Regions from separate parts of the Rhizobium sp. AN73 genome, predicted to be linked through region 3. Evidence: riboswitches for the same ligand, from Rfam matches in the RefSeq annotation. Region 3 holds a riboswitch; each other region holds the start of a gene.
What was found. A riboswitch is a leader RNA that binds a small molecule or an ion and turns the genes downstream of it on or off. The one in region 3 is predicted to bind thiamine pyrophosphate.
Positions count from the first base shown of each region.

Region 1: another riboswitch for thiamine pyrophosphate. It lies ahead of thiC (phosphomethylpyrimidine synthase ThiC); the one in region 3 lies ahead of thiB (thiamine ABC transporter substrate binding subunit).
Region 2: another riboswitch for thiamine pyrophosphate. It lies ahead of RBH10_RS08055 (ABC transporter permease); the one in region 3 lies ahead of thiB (thiamine ABC transporter substrate binding subunit).

Region 1 is NZ_JARWME010000002.1:2,888,904-2,896,282, reverse strand. Features, by position in the region: gene modC (molybdenum ABC transporter ATP-binding protein) at 1-679, shown strand, start outside; gene RBH10_RS23990 (winged helix-turn-helix domain-containing protein) at 648-1,043, opposite strand; gene RBH10_RS23985 (P1 family peptidase) at 1,047-2,051, opposite strand; gene RBH10_RS23980 (thiazole synthase) at 2,130-2,903, opposite strand; gene thiS (sulfur carrier protein ThiS) at 2,908-3,105, opposite strand; gene thiO (glycine oxidase ThiO) at 3,074-4,078, opposite strand; partial or broken gene thiC (phosphomethylpyrimidine synthase ThiC) at 4,080-5,904, opposite strand; TPP riboswitch at 5,999-6,110, opposite strand; gene RBH10_RS23960 (acyl carrier protein) at 6,293-6,544, shown strand; gene RBH10_RS23955 (acyl-CoA dehydrogenase family protein) at 6,544-7,379, shown strand, end outside.
Region 2 is NZ_JARWME010000001.1:1,797,969-1,805,347, reverse strand. Features, by position in the region: gene RBH10_RS08075 (carbohydrate ABC transporter permease) at 95-1,006, shown strand; gene RBH10_RS08070 (carbohydrate ABC transporter permease) at 1,011-1,868, shown strand; gene RBH10_RS08065 (alpha-glucosidase) at 1,881-3,875, shown strand; partial or broken gene RBH10_RS08060 (pilus assembly protein TadG-related protein) at 3,953-5,241, opposite strand; TPP riboswitch at 5,424-5,526, shown strand; gene RBH10_RS08055 (ABC transporter permease) at 5,655-6,440, shown strand; gene RBH10_RS08050 (ABC transporter substrate-binding protein) at 6,437-7,379, shown strand, end outside.
Region 3 is NZ_JARWME010000002.1:2,727,074-2,734,452, reverse strand. Features, by position in the region: gene RBH10_RS23260 (TetR/AcrR family transcriptional regulator) at 1-4, shown strand, start outside; gene RBH10_RS23255 (M48 family metalloprotease) at 17-1,477, opposite strand; gene RBH10_RS23250 (thiamine ABC transporter ATP-binding protein) at 1,786-2,502, opposite strand; gene thiP (thiamine/thiamine pyrophosphate ABC transporter permease ThiP) at 2,499-4,139, opposite strand; gene thiB (thiamine ABC transporter substrate binding subunit) at 4,159-5,172, opposite strand; TPP riboswitch at 5,211-5,321, opposite strand; gene RBH10_RS23235 (VOC family protein) at 5,367-5,759, opposite strand; gene RBH10_RS23230 (ABC-F family ATP-binding cassette domain-containing protein) at 5,853-7,379, opposite strand, start outside.

The DNA of each region.
Region 1 (7,379 bases), 160 kb from region 3:
TTCCGGCGGCGAAAAACAGCGGGGCGCCATCGGCCGCGCACTCCTGTCATCACCCAGACTACTCTTGATGGACGAACCGCTTGCCTCGCTGGACGAGGAGCGAAAGGCCGAGATCATTCCCTATCTCGAGCGGCTGCGCGACGAGACGAAAATCCCGATCGTTTACGTCAGCCACTCCATCCAGGAAGTCGCCCGCCTCGCCGACCGCATCGTGGTGATGAAGGATGGCAAGGTGGAGGCGCAGGGAAAAGCGGCTGACGTGTTGTCACGGCCAGATTTCAGCGCGCATCTCGAACGGCGTGAAGCGGGCAGCATTCTTTCCGGACACATCGAAAGCTTCGACGAACGGCATGGGCTTGCCGCCGTAAGGCTTGCCTCGTCACTCCTGCAGGTTCCGGCAAAACGGGGAACGCCTGGCACCCCGGCGCGGGTCCTGATACCGGCGCGTGATGTCATGTTGGCTTTGGTGAAACCCGAGGGCCTGAGCGCGCTCAACATTCTCGAAGGCCATATTGCCGGCATCTCAACCAGCGAAGACGGCATGGTAACCATTCAGGTGGATTGCGGCGGCGATATCATCCAGTCGCGCATTACCGATCTGTCACGCGAACGTCTTCAGCTGGAGCCCGGAAAGCCGGTGCATGCGATCATAAAGTCGGCGGCTCTCGATCCGTATTAAAGGCGGCATCCGGGTTGCGGTTAGCCTCGAGCCAGTCGATATCTTTGCACAGGGCTTCATTCATCCGCTTTTCCATGCCGCGATAACGGTCGAGCAATTCAGCACCGAATGCGGTTAGCGCAGCCCCGCCGCCCTGTTTACCGCCCCGCTGGGATTCTATAACCGGCTGCCTGAACATATGGTTCAGCGCATCCACAAGCAGCCATGCACGGCGATAGGACATGTCCATTGCCCGCCCGGCGGCCGAAATCGAACCGGTCTCGACAATCAGTTCCATCAATTCGATCTTGCCGTGCCCGAGACGCTCTCCGGGCGGAAAATCGATGCGGAGAACGGGTTTCAGCGGCGGGAGTGTCTCACCCATCGTTCAAAGACCCCGGCCATGAAGATCACGATAGGCTTTCTGCGCACCGTGCTGCGGCAGCGCCGTTGCCTCATAAACGCCACGCGCCACCGCCCGCGCCATCACAATGGTGGAGAGGTGGCAAAGCTCGGCGAAATGAGCGCCGCCCTCAAGCGGTTTTTCGCCGGTCGCAGCCGCAAACATGGTGTCGCCATCACTCGGCAGATGGGCGGGCAGCACGGCGCGCGCCAGCCCGTCATGCGCCATGATGGAAAGGCGATGCGCCTGCGCTTTTGTAAGGGCGGCATCTGTCACCACCGCACCGATGGTCGTCGCCGTCAAGGTCACGCCTTTCAGACGAAGCGCCGTATCATCGGCAGTAAAACGGGTAGGAGAACCACAATCACCGAACTCGCCCTGCACTTCAAAAGGCGCGGACCAGAAATGGCGACTGGTGCCGACGGTGGCGGAACCGAGCGCATTGACGGCGACGATGGCCGCGACCTTGTAACCGCCCGAACTGACGGCGCTTGCCGAACCAAGCCCGCCCTTGAAGGTGGCAGTGGTTGCCCCCGTTCCCGCGCCAACTGTTCCAAGCTCGAAGGGCTCCGCACGCGCCGCCCTGAAAGCCGCATATCCCATCTCGCGATAGGGCGAATGCAGGCCCCAGTCCTTGTCGCCACCATTCAGTAGATCCATCAGGATCGCCTGCGGCACAATGGGAACACGGGTGGAGCCAACTTGCAGGCCGCGCCCGATCTCGCGAAGCCCGGACTGAACGCCACCCGCGGCATCCAGCCCAAAGGCCGAACCACCTGACAGCACGAAGGCATCCACGGTTTCCACCGTCATCGCCGGGTCGAGCAGGCCAGTATCGCGCCCGCCGGGAGCCCCGCCGAGAACCGAACCCGAGGCGATTGCGGGCTTGTCGAAAACAATCGCGGTAACGCCGGAGCCGAGCGAAAGATCGGTGACATTGCCGACCGAAACGCCAGCGATATCCGTCAGAAGATTGTTGCGTGCCACCATGCCGTTCCCCTTTCTTCCGGTATCCCGCCACCACTGGATACTGTCAACGCAAAACCTCCGACACCGAGGAAAGACCGGTCAGGAGAAAACCGCCGTGCCAATCACGGGTGTCGACGGAGTGGCCATATCTCTCGGCTCCAGCGGCCCGGCCATAAACGCCTGATGACCGGCCTCTATGGCACGGGCGAAAGCCTCCGCCATGGCGACAGGATCACCTGCACCCGCAACCGCCGTGTTGAGCAGAACGGCATCGTAACCAAGTTCCATCACCGTCACCGCATGCGAAGGCCGGCCGATACCGGCATCGACAATCAGCGGCACCTCGGGAAAACGCGCCCGCATCGATTTCAGCGCTGTCAGGTTGAGCGGACCCATGGCGCTGCCGATCGGCGCGCACCAGGGCATCAGCACCTTGCAACCGGCATCCAGCAGCTTTTCGGCCACGACAAGATCATCAGTCGTGTAGGGAAAGACTTCGAAACCATCGTCGCAGAGAATTTTCGCCGCTTCGACGAGCGCAAAGACATCGGGCTGCAACGTGTCGTGATGGCCGATGACCTCCAGCTTGATCCAGTTGGTATGAAAAACATCGCGGGCCATCTTCGCCGTCAGCACAGCTTCCTTGACGGTGTGACAACCAGCCGTATTGGGCAGGATATAGCGATCCAGTTCGCGGATCAGCTCGAAAAACTGACCACCCTTCTTGCCGCCCGCGGTTTCCCGACGCAGCGAAATCGTCAGAATATCCGTATTGCTGGCCCGCACCGCATCGGCGAGCACGGCGGGAGACGGATAACGCGCCGTACCGAGCAGAAGGCGGGAAGAGACCTCACGGCCATAAAGCGTCAACATGGCCTCAACCTCCCTGCATCGGTGAGAGGATTTCGACACGGTCGAACGCCTTCAGTTGATAATCGGAGCGTTCATCCGAATGCACCAACTCGCCATTGACCGCCGTCGCCAGCCAGTCGCCTTCGTAGTCGAGGCTGGCAAGCAACCCGGCCAGCGTTTCAGTGACGAGATCAAGCTCGTCGCCATTCACCAGAAGTTTCATGATCCTGTTCCTTTCCAGAAATATTTTGGCAGACGATATCAGCCGCCCGCTGCGCCATCGCCGGTGACAGCAGGAAGCCATGCCGGTGTGCGCCGTTGATGAAGATGGTCCGACCGTCCTCGGTGACATCAGGCAGATTATTGGGGTAAGCCGGACGCACGCCCGTTCCCGTCTCGATGATTTCCGCTTCCGCGAAGGCCGGATGCACGGCATAGGCGGCGTTCAGGAATTCCATCATCGAGCGGGCGGAAATGGCGCCCGCATCCTCCGTCTCGATCATCGTCGCGCCCACCATGAAGCGACCCGGCTCACGCGGCACGATGTAAAGCGGAATACGCGGATGCAGCAACCGGACCGGACGCGACAGCGAAACTTCCGATGTGGCGAGATAAAGCATCTCTCCCCGCACACCGCGAAGGTTGGCAATCTCGCCCACCGCCGCAGGGCCAGTGCAATCCACCACCCGGTCGAAAGGCTGTTCATCCACCGAAACGCCTATATGAAACCGCACGCCCAAACAGCAGAGCCGCTCATGCAATGATTTCAGCGCAAGGCGCGGATCGAGATGCCCCTCGCCCGGGAAATAAAGCCCGGAGCGGAACCGCCCGGCAAGATCGGGTTCCAGTGCAGCGATTTCGCCCTCATCCACCCACTGGTATCCAGTGGTTCTGGACGCGAAACGCGAAAGCTCTGCTTTGTCGCGGGCCGGTGCGACGACCAGCGTGCCGTGTCTGATGACAAGGCCGGGGGTCGCCTCATCCCACCAGTCGAGCGCCGCCTGACCGAGCGTTAGCACCGCTTCCTCCGCACTCTCACGTTCGCACCAGGGCGCGAGCATGCCGCCGGCGTACCACGACGCGCCGCGAGAGGGTTCGGCATTGCGCTCCGAAACCTCCACGGTAACGCCGCTGCGCGCCAGTTCGAAGGCCGCCGTCAGACCGGCGACCCCCGTTCCCTTGACAAGGACACGCATGCTACTGGCCGTCCACCGGGGTGGCGAGCGGCATATATAGCTCGCCACCTTCCTTGAAGCGCGCGGCCATGGCCTCCAGCCCCTCCTTCTGCGCCTCGGCGCGGATATCGTGGGAAATCCGCATCGAGCAGAATTTGGGACCGCACATGGAGCAGAAATGCGCAACCTTGTGCGCCTCCTTCGGCAATGTCTCGTCATGGAAGGAACGCGCCGTATCCGGGTCCAGCGACAGGTTGAACTGGTCTTCCCAACGGAATTCGAACCTTGCGCGCGACAGCGCATCGTCCCGTACCTGCGCGGCCGGATGACCTTTGGCCAGATCGGCGGCATGCGCGGCGATCTTGTAGGTGATGACACCGACCTTCACGTCGTTACGATCAGGCAGGCCGAGATGTTCCTTCGGCGTGACGTAGCAGAGCATCGCCGTGCCGAACCAGCCAATCATCGCGGCTCCGATGCCGGAGGTGATATGGTCGTAACCGGGGGCGATATCGGTCGTCAGCGGCCCGAGCGTATAGAAGGGCGCCTCGCCGCAGGTCTTAAGCTGTTTGTCCATATTCTCCTTGATCTTGTGCATCGGCACATGGCCGGGGCCTTCGATCATGACCTGGCAGTCCTTCGCCCAGGCGATCTGCGTCAGCTCGCCGAGTGTCTCCAGTTCCGCGAACTGCGCCGCATCGTTGGCGTCGGCGATCGAGCCGGGCCGCAGGCCGTCACCAAGCGAGAAGGAAACGTCGTAAGCGCGGCAGATGTCGCAAATCTCTTCGAAATGCTCATAGAGGAAGCTTTCCTTGTGGTGATGCAGACACCACTTCGCCATGATCGAACCGCCGCGCGACACGATGCCGGTGACGCGGTTGACGGTGAGCGGGATGTAATGCAGCCGCACCCCGGCATGGATGGTGAAATAATCGACGCCCTGTTCCGCCTGTTCGATCAGTGTGTCGCGGAACACCTCCCAGTTCAGGTCCTCGGCAATGCCGTTGACCTTCTCCAGCGCCTGGTAAAGCGGCACCGTGCCGATCGGCACCGGCGAATTGCGGATGATCCATTCGCGGATATTGTGGATGTTGCGCCCGGTCGAAAGATCCATGACGGTATCGGCACCCCCAGCGGATCGCCCAGACCATCTTCTCCACCTCTTCCGCCATGGAAGAGGTGACGGCGGAATTGCCGATGTTGGCGTTGATCTTCACCAGGAAATTACGGCCGATAATCATCGGTTCGAGTTCCGGGTGATTGATATTGGCGGGAATGATGGCGCGGCCCGACGCGACTTCCTGACGGACAAACTCCGCCGTCACATAATCGGGGATCTGCGCGCCAAAACTCTCGCCATCGCGGATCAGCTTCTCTTTCGCAGCTTCACGTCCGAGATTTTCCCGGATGGCGATGAATTCCATTTCCGGCGTGATGATGCCGGCCCGCGCATAGGCAAGCTGCGTCACGGCCTTGCCCCCCGTCGCCCTGAGCGGCTGATGGCGCACGGAAAATTCCGGCGTCAGGCGCTCGCCGGTCGCAAAGCCGTTATCCTCCGGTTTGACGTGACGCCCGTCGTAAGCGGCGACATCGCCACGGGCCACGACCCAGTCGTGACGCAGGCGCGGCAAACCCTTTTCAATCAGAACGGAATGCGTGGGATCGGTATAGGGCCCGGAGGAATCGTAGACCGTGACAGGCGGTTCGCCCGCCGTCGGGTGCACGGCGATTTCGCGCATCGGCACGCGAATATGCGGATGCAATATTCCGGGCTTATGGACTTTCGTGGAGGCGGGATGTGGCCCGGCTGTGACCGAAAGCGGGATATTCTTGGCAACGATATTCATCATGAGGCTCCAAAGTTTGACAGTGGAGACCCAGTTCGAGCCGGAATGATGGAAAATACCGAAGCGTCGACAGCGCAAGTCACACGCAATCCGACCCTCGGTCTTTGCACCGTCCCTACGCCAGTATGAACTGGATCAGGTTCAACGGGTCACTGCGCATGAAAGCAGAATCTCAGCCCCTTGACGGGACACCCCTGGTGAATGACAGACAGGAAAAGACACCGCCCGACATTTGTCAAGGGCGCTGATGTGTGCCTGGCAAAGGTAACGAATGACACATGCAGCCGTTAGTCGTAATTAACCTAACGGTTTAGGCGAATATTATCGTTTTCAAATTAACGATAAGCACAAACCATCCTGATGTTAAATTCATGGGAGATAAGTCGGAATGAATGCGACTATTCGTGAAATACTGGCAAAATTCGGCCAGCTTCCTACACCTGTCGATACGATCGAAAATGAAGCAGATCTTTATGCAGCCGGTCTTTCTTCCTTTGCATCGGTGCAATTGATGCTGGGTATCGAGGAAGCTTTTGATATCGAATTCCCGGACAACCTCTTGAACCGCAAGTCGTTTGCCAGCATCAAGGCCATTGAAGACACCGTTAAGCTCATTCTGGATGGTAAAGAGGCCGCCTGATGAATGTGACCGTTGCGCCGCAGGAAGAAACGCTGTCCGCGCGCGCGGGCCGCGTCGCGGCAATTGCCGCCAAACACGCGGACGAGGTGGACGTCACCGGTCGCTTCCCCGAGGAAGCCGTCAACGCGCTGAGACAGGAGCGTCTGCTCGGCATACAGGTCCCGTCCTCCCTTGGCGGTGAAAGCGCGTCCATACAGCAAATCGCCGATATCTGCGCCCGGCTTGGCCAGGCCTGTTCGGCAACGGCGATGATTTTCGCCATGCATCACATCAAGGCATCGAGCCTTGTGGAGCATGGCGAGACAAGCCCATGGCATGCGGGCTTCATGAGCCGCATCGCAAGCGAACAGCTTCTGCTCGCCTCGGCGACCACCGAAGGCGGCATCGGCGGTAATCTGCGCAATTCCATCTGCGCGATTGAGGTCGAAGGGGAATTTTGCCGGCTGGAAAAGGACGCCACCGTCATTTCCTATGGCAGCAATGCGGATGCCATCCTCATCACCTCGCGCTCCCACAAGGATGCCGCACCCGCCGATCAGGTGATGACCGTCTTCCTGAAAAATCAGTACACGCTCGAGAAAACCCATATCTGGGACACGCTCGGCATGCGCGGGACCTGTTCGGACGGCTTCCTGTTCCGCGGCGAAGCGCCAGCGGTGCAGATCTTCCCGAAACCATTTGCGGAAATCGCCGCCCAATCCATGCTTGCAAGCTCCCATCTCCTGTGGAGCGCCGTCTGGTACGGCATCGCGTCGGATGCGGTACTGCGCGCCCAGTCCTTCGTCAGAACGGCGGCACGCAAGTCGCCCGGTGTCACGCCGCCCGGCGCCATCCG
Region 2 (7,379 bases), on a different contig from region 3:
CAATAAACGGGCCGGGTCTGAACCGGTCCGATCGGGAGACGATGACGTGAATTCAGTTGCGGGAGTGGCAGACGTGACGATGCCGGAAAGAACGATGGTCAGGGTGGACGAGAAGAAGCTGCCGCGATGGACGCGGTGGCTCGATCTCGGCGACCGGTCGCTTGCCGTGCTTTTGCTGGCGCCTGCGGCCATTCTTCTTTCGCTTATCATCGTTTATCCGGTGGCGCGGCTGGTCTACACCTCGTTTTTCAGCCTTTCGCTGACCTCCGGCCTGCCGGCGGAATTCATCGGTTTTGAAAACTATACGGCGATGCTCGATGATCCGATTTTCTGGGAAACAACCTGGAATACGGTGCTGATAACGCTAATTACCGTGCCGGGCGCTCTGTTCATGGGTCTCGGGCTGGCGCTCCTCGCCAACCTGCCCTTTTCCATGCAATGGCCGATGCGCCTGTCGCTGCTCATTCCCTGGGCGCTGCCGCTTTCCTTTGCCGGCCTGATCTTCGCATGGTTCTTCCATTACGAATATGGCGTGGTCAACGATGTGCTGAACCGGCTGGGTTTTGAAGGCGTGATCTGGTTCAACTCACCGAACTGGGCCTTTGCGGCCATCTGCCTGACCATCATCTGGAAGACCTCCTCCTTCATGGCGCTGATGATCCTTGCCGGTCTGCAGACCATTCCGCGCTCGCTTTATGAAGCCGCCGATGTGGATGGCGCCGGCAAGTTCAGGCAATTCTTCGAGATCACGCTGCCGCTGCTCAAGCCCTCGATCGTCGTTGCCCTCATCTTCCGCACGATCACGGCGCTGCAGACCTTTGATATTCCTTACATGATGACCGGCGGCGGACCCGGCACATCCACCACGACGCTTGCCATGTATATTCACCAGAACACCGTTTCCTTCCTCGATCTCGGTTACGGTTCGGCACTTGCGGTCATGATGTTTGCGCTTTCCATGTGCGTCACCGCCGTTTATCTCCGCATCATCCGGACGAAGGACTAATCCCATGAGCACCGTTGCGACCTCCTCCGGTCTGTCTTCCTTCTTTTCCGGCAAGCCGCTGCGCTTCATCGCGGCCTCCATATTGCTGGTCAACGGCCTGTTTCCGGCCATCTGGATCCTGTTCACCTCGCTGAAAACCGAAGCGGAACTGACGGTGAAACCGATCACATGGTTTCCGCATGCGCCGACGCTTGCCAATTACATGCAGGCCTTTTCCGACCAGCCGCTGCATCTCTTCCTCTTCAACAGCTTCATGGTGGCGCTTCTTTCGACCGCACTCACCATTCTGATTTCGGTGCTGGCGGCCTATGCGCTGGCGCGGCTCGACCTCAAATACCGGGCGCTGATCCTCTCGCTCATCATCGCCGTTTCCACCTTCCCGCTGGTAACGCTGCTGGTGCCGTTGTTCGAAATCATGCGCGCGCTCAACCTGCTCAACAGCTGGACGGCGTTGATCCTGCCCTACACCGTGCTCTCCCTTCCGGTCTGCACGCTGATGCTGGTGTCCTTCTTCGAAAGCATTCCGCGCGATCTGGAAAACGCCGCCATGATCGATGGCTGCACTCGCATCGGTGCGCTGTTCAAGGTGGTGGTGCCGCTCTGTGCACCGGGCGTCTTCACCGCCGGCATTCTCGCCTTCGTGAACGCTTGGGACGAATTCCTGCTGGCGCTTTCCTTCAATTCCAATCCCGCACTTCGCACCCTGCCGGTCGGCATCCAGCTTTATCAGGGCGAGTTCGCTTTCCCCTGGCCGGTTATCTCGGCGGCGCTGGTGGTCGGCATCGTACCGGTCGCCATCCTGATCGTCATCTTTCAGGAACGGGTTGTCTCCGGCCTCACTGCCGGCGGTCTCAAGGGTTAAACAGGTAAAATCATGTTATTCGAAAAGACCAGCAACGGCTTCACCCTTTCGATCGGCGGTCGCACCATTCTTTCCCATTCACCCGAAAACCCGGCCTTCTTTGCCGGTTTCGGCGAGGAACGGATGGATATGTATCGCGGCAATTTCGATATCGAGGACTACGTCATCGAACGGACTGCGCTGCGCCATGCCGAAGTCAGCGGCGATAGCGTGACGCTTTCTTCTGCGCCCGGACAGGCACCGCGCCTTCACCTCACGCTGGAAGGCAACACCATCAGGTTCACGGCGCTGGATGAAACCATCAACCGCCTGTGGCTGCGGGTCGTTGCGGATGCGGATGAGCATATCTGGGGCGGCGGCGAGCAGATGTCCTATTTCGACATGCGCGGCCGCCGTTTTCCGCTCTGGACGTCGGAACCCGGCGTTGGCCGCGACAAGACCGCCGAAATCACCTTCAAGGCCGATGTCAGCGGCAAGGCGGGTGGCGATTATTACAACACCAACTACCCACAGCCGACCTGGCTTTCCTCACGCAAATACGCACTGCATGTGGAAACGAGCGCCTATTCGGTCTTCGATTTCCGCAACGACGATTTCCACGAAATCGAGATCTGGGCGATCCCTGAGCGGATCGAGCTTTTCGCGGGCGACGCCTTTACCGATATCGTTTCGGCCCTGTCGCTGCGGTTCGGACGCCAGCCGGAACTGCCGGAATGGGTTTATAATGGCGCGATCATCGGGTTAAAGGATGGCGCCAACTCCTTTGCCCGGTTGGAAAAAATCCGCTCCGCCGGAACCAGGGTTTCCGGTCTGTGGTGCGAGGATTGGGTGGGGCTTCGTCAGACATCCTTCGGCGCCCGGCTGTTCTGGGACTGGCAGGCCAATGACGTGCGTTATCCGCATCTGCGCCAGAAGATCGCCGAGCTTGCCGATCAGGACATCCGCTTTCTGGGGTATGTGAACCCCTATCTCTGCGTCGACGGCCCGCTTTTCCCCGTGGCCGAGGCGGCCGGTTATTTCGCCACCGGCGCGGACGGCAAGACGGCGCTGGTGGATTTTGGCGAGTTCGATTGCGGCGTGGTCGATTTCACCAATCCGGCCGCAGCCGATTGGTTTGCCGAAGAGATCATCGGCAAGAATATGCTGGATTTCGGCCTTTCCGGCTGGATGGCCGATTTCGGCGAATATCTGCCGATCGACATCACGCTGTCGAACGGCATCGACGCCAAGCTGATGCACAATGCCTGGCCGACACTCTGGGCCGAAGTCAATGCAAAGGCCATCGAAAGCCGCGGCAAAACCGGCGAGGCGCTGTTCTTCATGCGGGCGGGCTTTACGGGCGTGCAAGCCCATTGCCCACTGCTGTGGGGCGGCGACCAGTCCGTCGATTTCTCCCGCCATGATGGTCTGGTTACCGTGATCTGCGGTGCGCTGTCCTCCGGCCTTCTCGGCAACGCCTATCACCATTCTGATATCGGCGGTTACACCAGCCTGTTCGGCAATGTCAGAACGCCGGAACTCATCATGCGCTGGGCGGAAATGGCCGCCTTTACCCCGGTCATGCGCACGCATGAGGGCAACCGCCCGCGCGAAAATCTCCAGATCGATCAGGACGAGACAGTTCTTGGCCATTTCGCCCGCATGACGGCGATCTATGTCGCACTCGCGCCCTATCTGAAATCGCTCTCCACGGAAGCGGCGCAAACCGGCCTGCCGGTGCAGCGCCCGCTTTTCCTGCATTACGAGAACGACCGGCAAACCTATGCCATTCAGGACAGCTATCTCTATGGTGCCGAAATGCTCGTCGCACCCGTGTGGAAGGCAGGGGAAACCCAGCGCACGCTTTATCTTCCGGGCGAAGGAGAATGGGTACATCTGTGGAGCGGTGCGCGGCATGCGGGCGGGCGCGAAATCACCGTTGATGCTCCGATAGGCCAGCCGGCCGTCTTCTACCGCGCCGGGACGCCCTTTGCTGCGCTATTTGAACAGCTTCGCAGTCTCGGTTGAAGCATCACCTTCCTGCCATCCCTGCAAAAAACGCCGCAAATATTGCGGCGTTCGAGAGATGTTTCAACAGGTAGTCATCAGCCCGTCAGGCGTGGCGATGTGATGGCTTTCTTGAACAGAGCCGTCATCGCGTCGCTGATACCCTGTGATGGGCTCACCTCGAAATACAGTCCCGGGGAAGCACAGCTTTGCATGCGCGAGCCGATTTCCGACTGAAAGGGCTTTATCCAGCTATTGTACCAGTCATTCGTCGGAAGCGGCAGATAGGTGGTATAGAGCACGGCGATACGAAAACCCTTTTCTTTCAGCTTCGTACAGGCCTTGATGTCGATCGGCTCCTGACAGCGGCCCCCGTCAGTTTTTTCGTGCAGGAGGAGGGCTTGTAACTGTCGCCAACACCATCTGAAACGAAAAAGATCACCTTGTCCGGGTTTGCCGAGCTTGCGCCCGTGCCCGAGGTTCCGGCCTTATCTCCGATCTGGGACAGAGCGCGGTCGAAGTCGGTTTGCTGGTCGTTATTGTATCCCTGATAGGGAATGGACATCAGGTTGATTTCACCCGCTTTTTTCTTCGCAGTCTCCAGATCCGAGGTCAGCGGAACGACCTCAAGCAGCTTCGTGTCCTCCGCCCGCTCCCCGAAGGTATAAACAGCCATGCGATATTGATTGCTGCTTTTGCGGGTGGTTTTCGCTGTATCCATCAGACTGGCGGTTGCTTTGGCGACCACGTCGATGCGCGTCGTAACTCCGAGTTTCTTGGCCTTGAAATAATAGCTGTTCGGGTCCGCCACGCCGTCTTTCACGATGTGACAGGCAAAAGCGCACTGATCGCTCGTATTCGCAACCAGGGTGGCAACATCCTGGGGTGTGGCGCCCACTCCCATGGAAGGCGTATTGTCCAGCAGAAGATAGAAATCGCTAAAGGTTTCCGTCTCATATTTCGCCGTGGCCGTGCCGCCAACCGAGATGAAATCCTTGCCCAGAACCCCGGAGAGTGTCGTGCTTACCGATGCCTTGAAGCTGACGGATGACTCGACCACATTACCGTGCTTGGTCACCGAGACATCGACAGACGTAATGCTGTAATCGGTATTTCCCCGCTGGTTGTCATCAAAGAATGCCCGCGCCTCGTCATTGCCGACGTTAATGACACCGTCGCCCGACATCTTCTTTGCCGCCTGAACACTTGCGGACATATCTGCGACTGCCGCAAGTGCTGCGGAATCCGCCGCCTGTTGCAGATCGGCTTTGACCGACATGCCACGCGTAACATCAAGCGCCACACCGGCAGCCCCGCACAGAGGCACCATGAGCAACGCGGTAAGAATGCCAAAATTTCCCGATTTCTCTTGCCAGAAGTTTTTCAAGTTCGCCCCCAACCATTCTGGAAGCGGAAACTAATACAGCGGAATTGAAAAAGCGGTTTCAATAGATAACTAATTTTTGATAAACTTAATATAATCAATAACTAATATGCATTCGACAAATCAGCCCGTATTCGCGTTAAAGTTCAAAGTTGACATTACTTCAAAACCCTCCTAGCAAATCAGTCTCTTCCGAGGGGAGCACCTGACGGTGCTGAGATGGCGATGAGCCGGACCCTTGAACCTGATCCGGGTCATGCCGGCGTAGGAACGGAAACTGTCGCGCTTTTGAGGTGCCGCCCTTTCTCTTCTCCGCTTTGCCCGGATCTCCGTGATCGCCACAGCTGGAGACCGAATGATGATGCTGAAACCTCCTGCCTTTCCTATACGGTACGGTTACGTCTGAGGTCCGGCCGATGCGTGCCTCCCATGCGCTGAAGGGCGTCGTTCTTCTTTTAATCATCTGGCAGGCGGGTATCTGGCTGTTTGCGCCACCCCGCTACATCCTGCCCTCGCCCGCCGATGTCGCCGCCGCGTTCCAGCGCCAGCCGGGCTTCCTGTTCGGACAGGCCATGGTGACGCTCAGCGAAATGGCCGTCGGGCTTGCGACCGGTATCACCGCCGGCATTCTGGTTGCCTTTACAATTGCAGCCATCCCGCGTTTTGGTCGCCTCGTCTGGCCCATGATTCTCGTATTGCAGGCGTTTCCCGTCTTCGTGCTCGCCCCCATACTCGTGCTGTGGTTCGGTTTCGGCATGGCCTCGAAAGTGGTCATGACGGCGATCATCATCTTTTTTCCCGTCGCATCGGCCTTCACCGACGGTCTCAACCGCACGGATCGCACGATCCTCGATGCCGCCTCGCTGACGGAGGCGAGCCACTGGCAAATCCTCACCCGGCTGCGCGTGCCGCTGGCGCTTCCCTCGCTCATTTCCGGGCTGCGGGTCGCCGCACCGCTCGCCCCGCTTGGCGCCGTCATCGGCGAATGGGTGGGCGCATCCTCCGGGCTCGGTTTCGTCATGATCCAGTCCAATGCCCGCATGCAGACCGACACCATGTTTGCCGCCATGGCCATACTCGCCGTTATGGCCGTGCTGCTGCGGCTTATCGTCGACCGGGCGACAGCCAATCTGGCCCCCTGGGCCAAAGAAACAGAACACCTCATTCCTTTCAAACATTTGCGGAGATTTTCGGCACCATGAAACGAACTCTTCTTTCCCTCGTCGTCGCGGCAGCAAGCGTGTTTGCGCCCGTGCAATCGCAGGCGGCCGACAAGCTTACCGTGCTGCTGGAATGGTTCGTGAACCCGGACCACGCTCCGATGGTGATCGCCAAGGAACGCGGCCTGTTCACAGATGCGGGGCTGGACGTTGAGCTGGTTCCGCCTGCGGACCCATCCGCCGTGCCGCGTCTCGTCTCGGCAAAACAGGCCGATATCGGCGTTCACTACCAGCCGAACCTTTATCTCGACCACGATGCCGGGCTGCCGCTCGTCCGTTTCGGAACGCTGGTCGAAACGCCACTCAACACCGTCACCGTTCTGGCCGATGGGCCGATCAAGAGCCTGAAGGACCTGAAGGGCAAGAAGGTCGGTTTCTCCGTCTCCGGCTTCGAGGATGCGATGCTGAAGCGGATGCTGGAGAAGGACGGACTGACGAAAGACGATGTGGAACTCGTCAACGTCAATTTCTCGCTCTCGCCTTCGCTGATCGCAGGCAAGGTGGATGCGACGCTTGGCGGTTTCCGCAATTTCGAACTGACGCAGATGAAACTTGAGGGCCACGAAGGCCGCTCGTTTTTCCCCGAGGAACATGGCGTACCCGCCTATGATGAGCTGATCTTCGTCACCCACCGCGATTCTGCCAAGGACAACCGCCTGCCGCGTTTCCTCTCCGCCGTCGAGCAGGCCGCGATCTTCATCACCAATCATCCGCAGGAATCCTGGCAGCTTTTCATCAAGGCCTATCCGAACCTTGACGACGCGCTGAACAAGCAGGCGTTTTTCGACACCTTGGCGCGTTTCGCCAAGCGTCCGGCCGCACTCGATCGCGCCCGCTACGCCCGATTCGGTGAATTCATGCGAGACATGCAACTGATCAAGCAGGCGCCGACGGCCGAAGACATCGCCGTGGAGCTGCAAT
Region 3 (7,379 bases):
CTGAGAGATCGCCAAATTATTCCGCAATGATCTTCACCCGCTGGCCGGGCTGAAGCGTGGCGGTGGCGCTCATCGCATTCATCATGCGGAACATGTCGAGCTTGCGGTCGGTGCCCATCATCCGTGCGGCAATCGTCGCCACGGTTTCACCGGGCTTGACCGTCACCACCCGCACCCGCAGCGGCTTCAGGGAGCCGATCTCCTGCGGCGTCATCTTGCGGAAGCTTGTGCGCAGCACGTTGGCGATGGAATCGAGCTGCGTGTTACCCTTCGGCACCGCCGTCAGGAAACGGAATATCTGCTGCCCGACACGGATGACGGTCACGTCGAAATCCCATTTGTCCGCCGTTGCCCGTGCCGTCGCGGCCTCCAGGCCGTTGATCTGCGTTTCCTTCACGGTTTCCGGCATCAGACCGGCAACCCAGCCGCTGGTCAGGTAGTTGGCAAGAGTGGTCTGCTTCGGATCGGCCACGCCGTCGAAACGGATCGCCACATCGCCCGGCCCCGTCGCAAGAACGGCCTCCACCTTGTTATCGATGACGAAACCTTCCGGCACATCGAAGCGGATACCGAGCGTTCCGTGCAGGAACGTCTGGCCCCGGACATAACCCTCCTGCGGGCTGTCGCCGTAAAGCAGGCCGTCTATGCCATCCAGAAACCAGTCACGACCACGATCCCCTACCTGGCCTTCCTGGCCGAAGGCGCGGGCGTGCCGGCGCGCGAGCTCGATGCGCTGCGGTGTATTGGGATGGCTGGAAAGGAAGTCGAGGCTCTGGTCGTTCTCAGGATCGGCAGAGGAAAACCGCGCATAGGCCGCCATGGAATCCAGAAAACGCGGCGATGCGTAAGGGTCGTAACCGGCTTCGCCGAGCATACGCACACCGATCACGTCCGCCTGCAATTCCTGCTGGCGCGAAAACGCCGCGAGCCGCAGCTTGCCGCGTGCAAGCGCCTGCTTGCCGGCGAGATCGCTCGACAGCACTTCGGCGACCACGCGGCTTGCAATCACCTCCGCCTCCTCCCGACGCTGGCGCTCGATACCGTGGTTTGCAGTGACATGGCCCATCTCATGCGAAAGCACGGCGGCCACTTCCGAAGCGTCATTGGCAAGCGCCAGAAGCCCGCGTGTCACGTAAAGATATCCGCCCGGCAGCGCAAAGGCGTTGATAGCCGGCGAGTTGAGGATGGTGATGCGATAGGATTGCTGCGGATTTTCCGACACCGCCGTCAGCGCGCCGGCGATGCGGGCGACAAGCCGCTCCGTCTTGGCATCGCGATATTCGCCACCGTAACTCGCCACGATGCGCGGATGCTCGCGCGCACCCATCTGGGCGCGGGGATCGTTCTTCTGCACCTCTTCCACGGTCTGCGGATTGTCCGACGGACGCAATGTGGACTGGTAGGCCGGGCTGAAGAGAGACTGGCACGACGACAGGAACACAGCGGTCGCCGTCAGCACGGAACAGGCAGCAACCATCCTGCCCGAACGGCGAAGGCCTGAACGGGAGAAGAGCCTCCACTGTGCAGTCATGCTATTTCTCATTCTGTATGCCTGCCCCTAACGTTCCTGATCATCCGTTAATTGCAGACCAGAATAACAGATCTCGCCCCAACGAGCCATGAATGTCGAAACGGTAAAAACGATCCATCAAGTCCGGAATATTCCTGAAGAACGCAATAATTCTCGTCTTTTCTCGGGCAACAACTTGAAACTGGCAAGTGCAAATTAGCGCCATTGAAGTTATCTAAAGCGATTGCCAGCGAGGCGCGTCGAAAATAAGGCGATCAGCCGTTCAGAAAACTGTCGACCGCCTTCACATTTTGTGTGGCGAAGAAATCTGCGGTCGATCCGGCATAGACAACGCGGCCGCGATCAAGAAAAACCACCCGCTGCGCCAGCTTTTTTATGTCGTCGGGATGGTGCGTGACAATAATCGCCGTATTTTTTGTTTCGGCATGCAAGTCGAGAAGCAGGGAGGTCATGCCCGCCCGCAGCCCCGGATCGAGCGCGGCGAAAGGCTCGTCGAGCAACATGACCGGTTTTTTCCTGACCAGCGCACGCGCCAGCGCCGCCCTTTGCCTTTCCCCGCCGGAAAGCGTTCCCGGCAAACGTTTGCCAAAACCGATAAGACCCACGCGTGTGAGCGCCATGTCGATCCTTTGCCTGTCTTCCGCCTGCAATTTCAGCCCGGGGCTGACACCAAGCGCGACATTGGTGAAGATATCGAGATGGGCAAAAAGATTGTTGTCCTGAAAGATCAACGAGACCGGTCTTTCGGAAGGGTCCAGCGCCTTCATATCCTGTCCGCCGATCACCACTCGGCCGGAATCGGGCACTTCGAAACCGGCAACGAGATTGAGGAGCGTTGACTTGCCCGAACCGGATGCACCGACGACGGCGGTTATCTGGCCTTGCGGGAATGTACAATCAAGATCGAAATCCTGCGTCCCAAGCCGCAGCCTGACCTTGTCCAGTTCCACTGCAAAATCATCGCCTGTCATATGCTCGCCCTTGCTGATTTCGCTTCTCTGGATTGCGATTGCCGTGAAACGCCACCTGCGGCAAGCAGCAGGCAGACCACACCGAGAAGGAAAGCATATCCGGCGGCATCATTGGTGCGATAGCTGCCCATATTGCTATAAACCAGCCATGGCAAGGTGACGAAATTTTCCGATCCGAACAGGGCAACCGCCCCGAGATCGCCAAGCGACAGGGCCATGGCGAAGGAAAACGCCATGAGCAGTGGCCGCCACAGAACCGGCAGATCGGCGAACCGCAGCCGCGTCAACCCTTGAAGCCCGAGACTGGCGGAGAGCCGACCGGTCCGCAAAAAGTGACTGGTGAAGGCCGGCTCCAGCACCCGCATGGCAAGCGGCAGCGCCATCAGCATATTGATGAGCGCCACGAGAACGGGAGCATAGAAGCTGACATCACCGAATGGCCGCAACAACAGGAACCAGCCGCTTCCCAACACGACGGGCGGCACAAGCAGCACCAGCGACGACCCCGCCCCGAGCGTGGCGGAAAGGAAGCGCAAGGGCCGGGCCACGCGCCGTCTGGAACCCACGGCCTGGCGCGCACTTATGATCGCCATGCAGCAGAACACGACGAGGATTGCGGAGAGCGCCGCGATTGCGAGACTGGTCGCTGCAGCACGCAGGAAGATCGGCGCGGACAAGAGGCGTGGCAGATCGGCCCTCAAGCCTGATATGGTTATCGCGGCAAGCGGCAGGCCGATCAGCAGGATTGCAAAAATAATTGCAACCCCGTCCCATAGGCGGGCGCCGACGCTTTTGTCGTCGAAACGACGAACGGGACGGCCAAGCGACACAATTTCCGCCTCAGGCGAAGGCAAAAAGGCAAGAAGGCCGAGCAGTATTGCCGTGAGAACAATCTGCAGAACCGAAAGCGCGATTGCCCGCTGCGGATCAAAATCGAACCGTAGTGCCTGATAGATCGCCACCTCCAGCGTCGTGGCCGCCGGCCCACCGCCCAGCAGAAGAACGAGCGTGAAGCTGGTGGCGCACAGCATGAAGATAAGCCCGGCAATGCCGGGAACGAGACGCGAGACGGCAGGCCATTCGATGAAGCGGAAAACCGAGACCGGTCCCATGCCGAGGCTTGCGGCCATCCGCCAATATTCGCCCGGAATGCGTTCCAGCCCGGCCAGCATCAACCGCACCGCGAGCGGCAGATTGAAAAACACATGGGCAATGAGAATGCCGGAAAGGCCATAAATACTGAAAGGCTGATCCGCACCGGCAAAAACAAGAGCCGCGTTCAAAATACCCTGTCTGCCCCAGATGGTGATGATGCCGAAAGCACCGACGATGACCGGCAGCCCCATCGGCACCGCCATCAGCCTGATGATCCAGATCCGCCCCGGAAAGTCTCGCTGCCGGGAGAGTGCCAGCGCCACCGGCAAGCCGAGAACAATCGATAGAACAGTGGAAAGCGTTGCCTGATAAAGCGTGAACCGCAGGATGCGCAGCGTATAGGCATCCATGATGCCGGCAGCGGATGCGCCGGCATCGAAAGACAGGAGAGCCGCAACGGCAAGCGCCATGAACAGGAAAATGGCGACAAAGGCCGCCGTTCCGAAAATGATCGACCACCTGTAATCGCGACGCAGCATCATGCGCGGGCGTGCCTCTTCGTCAGTTCATGCTCATGGCCGCAAGCCATTCATCGATCCAGGCCTTGCGGTTCTTCGCCACCTCTTCCGGGTCCATCAGGAAGGTCTTCTGCGGCACGACGAGTTTGGAAAACGCCTCTGGCAACGGCGTCGACGTTGCCGCGACCGGCATCATCCAGTTGTTTTCGGGAATGGCATCCTGAAAACCTGATGTCAGCGTGAAAGCGAGGAACTGTTTCGCCAGTTCTTTGTGCGGCGCGTTTTTCAGAAGGCCGGATACCTCGATCTGGATATAATGCCCTTCGGAAAAAGCTGCCGCCTGATAACGATCCGTCTTTTCCGCGACCATGTGGTAGGCCGGCGACGTGGTGTAGGAAAGCACCATCGGCACCTCGCCCTTGGTGAAGAGGCCATAGGATTCCGACCATCCCGGCGTGACGGTGAGAATACGCTTCCTGAGCTTCGCCCAGGCCTCCGGCGCCTTGTCGCCATAAACGGATTTCACCCACAGCAACAGACCAAGGCCCGGCGTGGAAGTGCGTGGGTCCTGAATGGCGATCTTCTGTGAGGGATCGCCTTCGACGAGATCCTTGAGGCTCGTCGGCGGATTTTTTATCGTCTGCGTGTCGTAGACCACTGCGAAATGACCGTAATCATAAGGGACGAAAACATCGTCCTTATAGCCGCCTGGCACCTTGGCCGCCGATGCATCGATGCCGCTGGCGTCGAAAAGACCGGTCTGTTTCGCTTCCGCGACAAGATTGGTGTCGAGACCGACCACGACATCCGCCTTGGACCCGGCCCCCTCGAGCTTCAGACGGTTGAGCAGCGCCACACCATCGGCCACGCCGACGAAATTGACCATGCAGTCGCAGACCTTTTCAAAGGCCTCCTTCACCTTGGGGCCGGGACCCCATTCGGAAACGAAGCTTTCATAGGTGTAGACGGTCAGTTCCTGTCTGTCCTGCGCAACGGCAAGAGCGGGCAGAAACAGCGAAGCGGCAACGAGGGAATTCAGGAAAAGACGACGTCGCACGGGTACCTCCTCAAAAACGATAAGGGAAATAGCCGCTTGCCTTGAAGCCGTCTAATCCCTCCGCCGGTATGAACCGGATCAGGTTCTTCGGGTTGGCAAGCCTCTCAGCCTTTTGCACGCAAGCACAAAAGACACCCCGTTAGATCATGATGATGATGTAGTCCCGCCGTCTCTGATTGGCAAGATGGCCGCTGTCAGGCCTGGGCCGTCATATGGACCAGTTCCCAGACATGACCGTCGGGATCCTGAAAGCTGCCGGCATACATGAAGCCGTGATCCTGCACGGGTTTCCAGTTGCTGCCACCGGAGGCAAGCGCCGTCGCGATCATCCGGTCGATTTCCTCGCGGCTTCCCGCCGTCAGACAGGTCAGCACCTCGGTGCTGCGCGTCGCATCAGCGATATCGCCATTGATGAAATCGCGAAAACGCTCTTCCTGAAGCAGCATCACGAAGATGTTCTCTTCAACGATCATGCAGAGCGTGCGGTCATCCGAATATTCCGGATTGAAGCTGAAACCGAGTGCCGTGAAGAAATTTCTGGATGTCTCGATATTCTTGACGGGCAGGTTAACGAAGATCATGCGCATTTTCTGAACTCCTCCGAACCGGCATAGAAAACGGCAATTCCGCCTCCCTGTCAAAGGCGGATGAAGCGTCAATCAACAAAGCGCGCTTCACCTTCAGCCTTCCAGTTCCTCGCGCAGCATCTCCAGCTCCAGCCATTCCTCTTCCATGGTCTCGAGCTTTTCACGCAGCTTCGTCATTTCCTTCGCCAGCGTGTTGAAGGTAGCCGGATCCTTGGTGAAAAGATTGGGATCAGCCATGCGCTCCTCGCGCTTGGCGATTTCGCCTTGCGCCTTTTCCATCTCCTTCGGAAGATTTTCGAGCGCGAATTTCTGCTTGAAGGAAAGCTTGCCTTTGGCTTTTAAAGGGTCCTGCGATGCGGAGCCCGAAGATGCCGCCTTTGCCTTTTCCTGCTTCTCAGCCTTGCGTTTTTCTTCGGCTGCGCCCTTGCGCTGCGCCATCATGTCCGAATAGCCGCCGGCATATTCGATCCAGCGCCCGTCCGGCTGGTCCGGATTGGCGGGCGCAATGGTGGAGGTGACGGTACGGTCGAGAAAATCGCGGTCGTGGCTGACCAGAATGACCGTGCCGGAAAAACCAGCGACGATTTCCTGCAACAGATCGAGCGTTTCGATGTCAAGATCGTTGGTCGGCTCGTCGAGGATCAAGAGGTTGGTCGGCCGCGCCAGAATACGTGCCAGAATAAGGCGAGCACGCTCACCACCAGAGAGGTTGCGGATCGGCGTGCGGGCCTGTTCCGGCTGGAACAGGAAGTCCTTCATGTAACCCGTGACATGCTTCAATTCGCCGTTGACCAGCAGATTGTCGCCGCGCCCGTCTGTCAGATAATGCGCAAGCGTATCGTTCGGATTGAGATCCTCACGCTTCTGGTCGAGCGTCGCGATCTCCAGATTGGTGCCGAGCTTCACCGTGCCGCTATCGGGCTGAAGCTGGCCGGTGAGCATCTTCAAAAGCGTGGTCTTGCCGGCACCATTCGGCCCGACGAGACCAATGCAATCGCCGCGATGCACCCTCAGCGAAAACGGTGCGATGATCACGCGCTCACCGTAAGACTTGGTAATGGCATCGGCTTCGATAACCAGCTTGCCGGATTCCCGCACTTCCGCAGCCGTCGCCTGCACAGAGCCCTGCGGTCCCTTGTGACCGCGATAGTCCGCGCGCATGGCCTGAAGCTCACCCACGCGGCGCATGTTGCGCTTGCGTCTCGCCGTCACGCCGTAACGCATCCAGTGTTCTTCGCGCTCTATCGCCTTGCCGAGCTTGTGCTGCTCCAGCTCTTCCTCTTCCAGCACCTTGTCGCGCCATTCCTCGAAATGCGCAAAACCGCGGTTGAGACGGCGGGACTGGCCGCGATCCAGCCAGACGGTCGAAGTCGAAACCTTCTCCAGAAAACGCCTGTCGTGCGAAATCAGCACCAGCGCACTGCGCGTCTGCTGCAATTCGCCTTCAAGCCATTCGATGGTGGGCAGGTCCAGATGGTTGGTCGGCTCGTCAAGCATCAGAATATCGGGTTCGGGCGCCATGACACGGGCAAGGGCCGCACGCCGCGCTTCACCGCCGGAAAGGCTTTCCGGATGTTCCTGTCCCGTCAGGCCGAGATGCTCGAGAAGATAGGTGACACG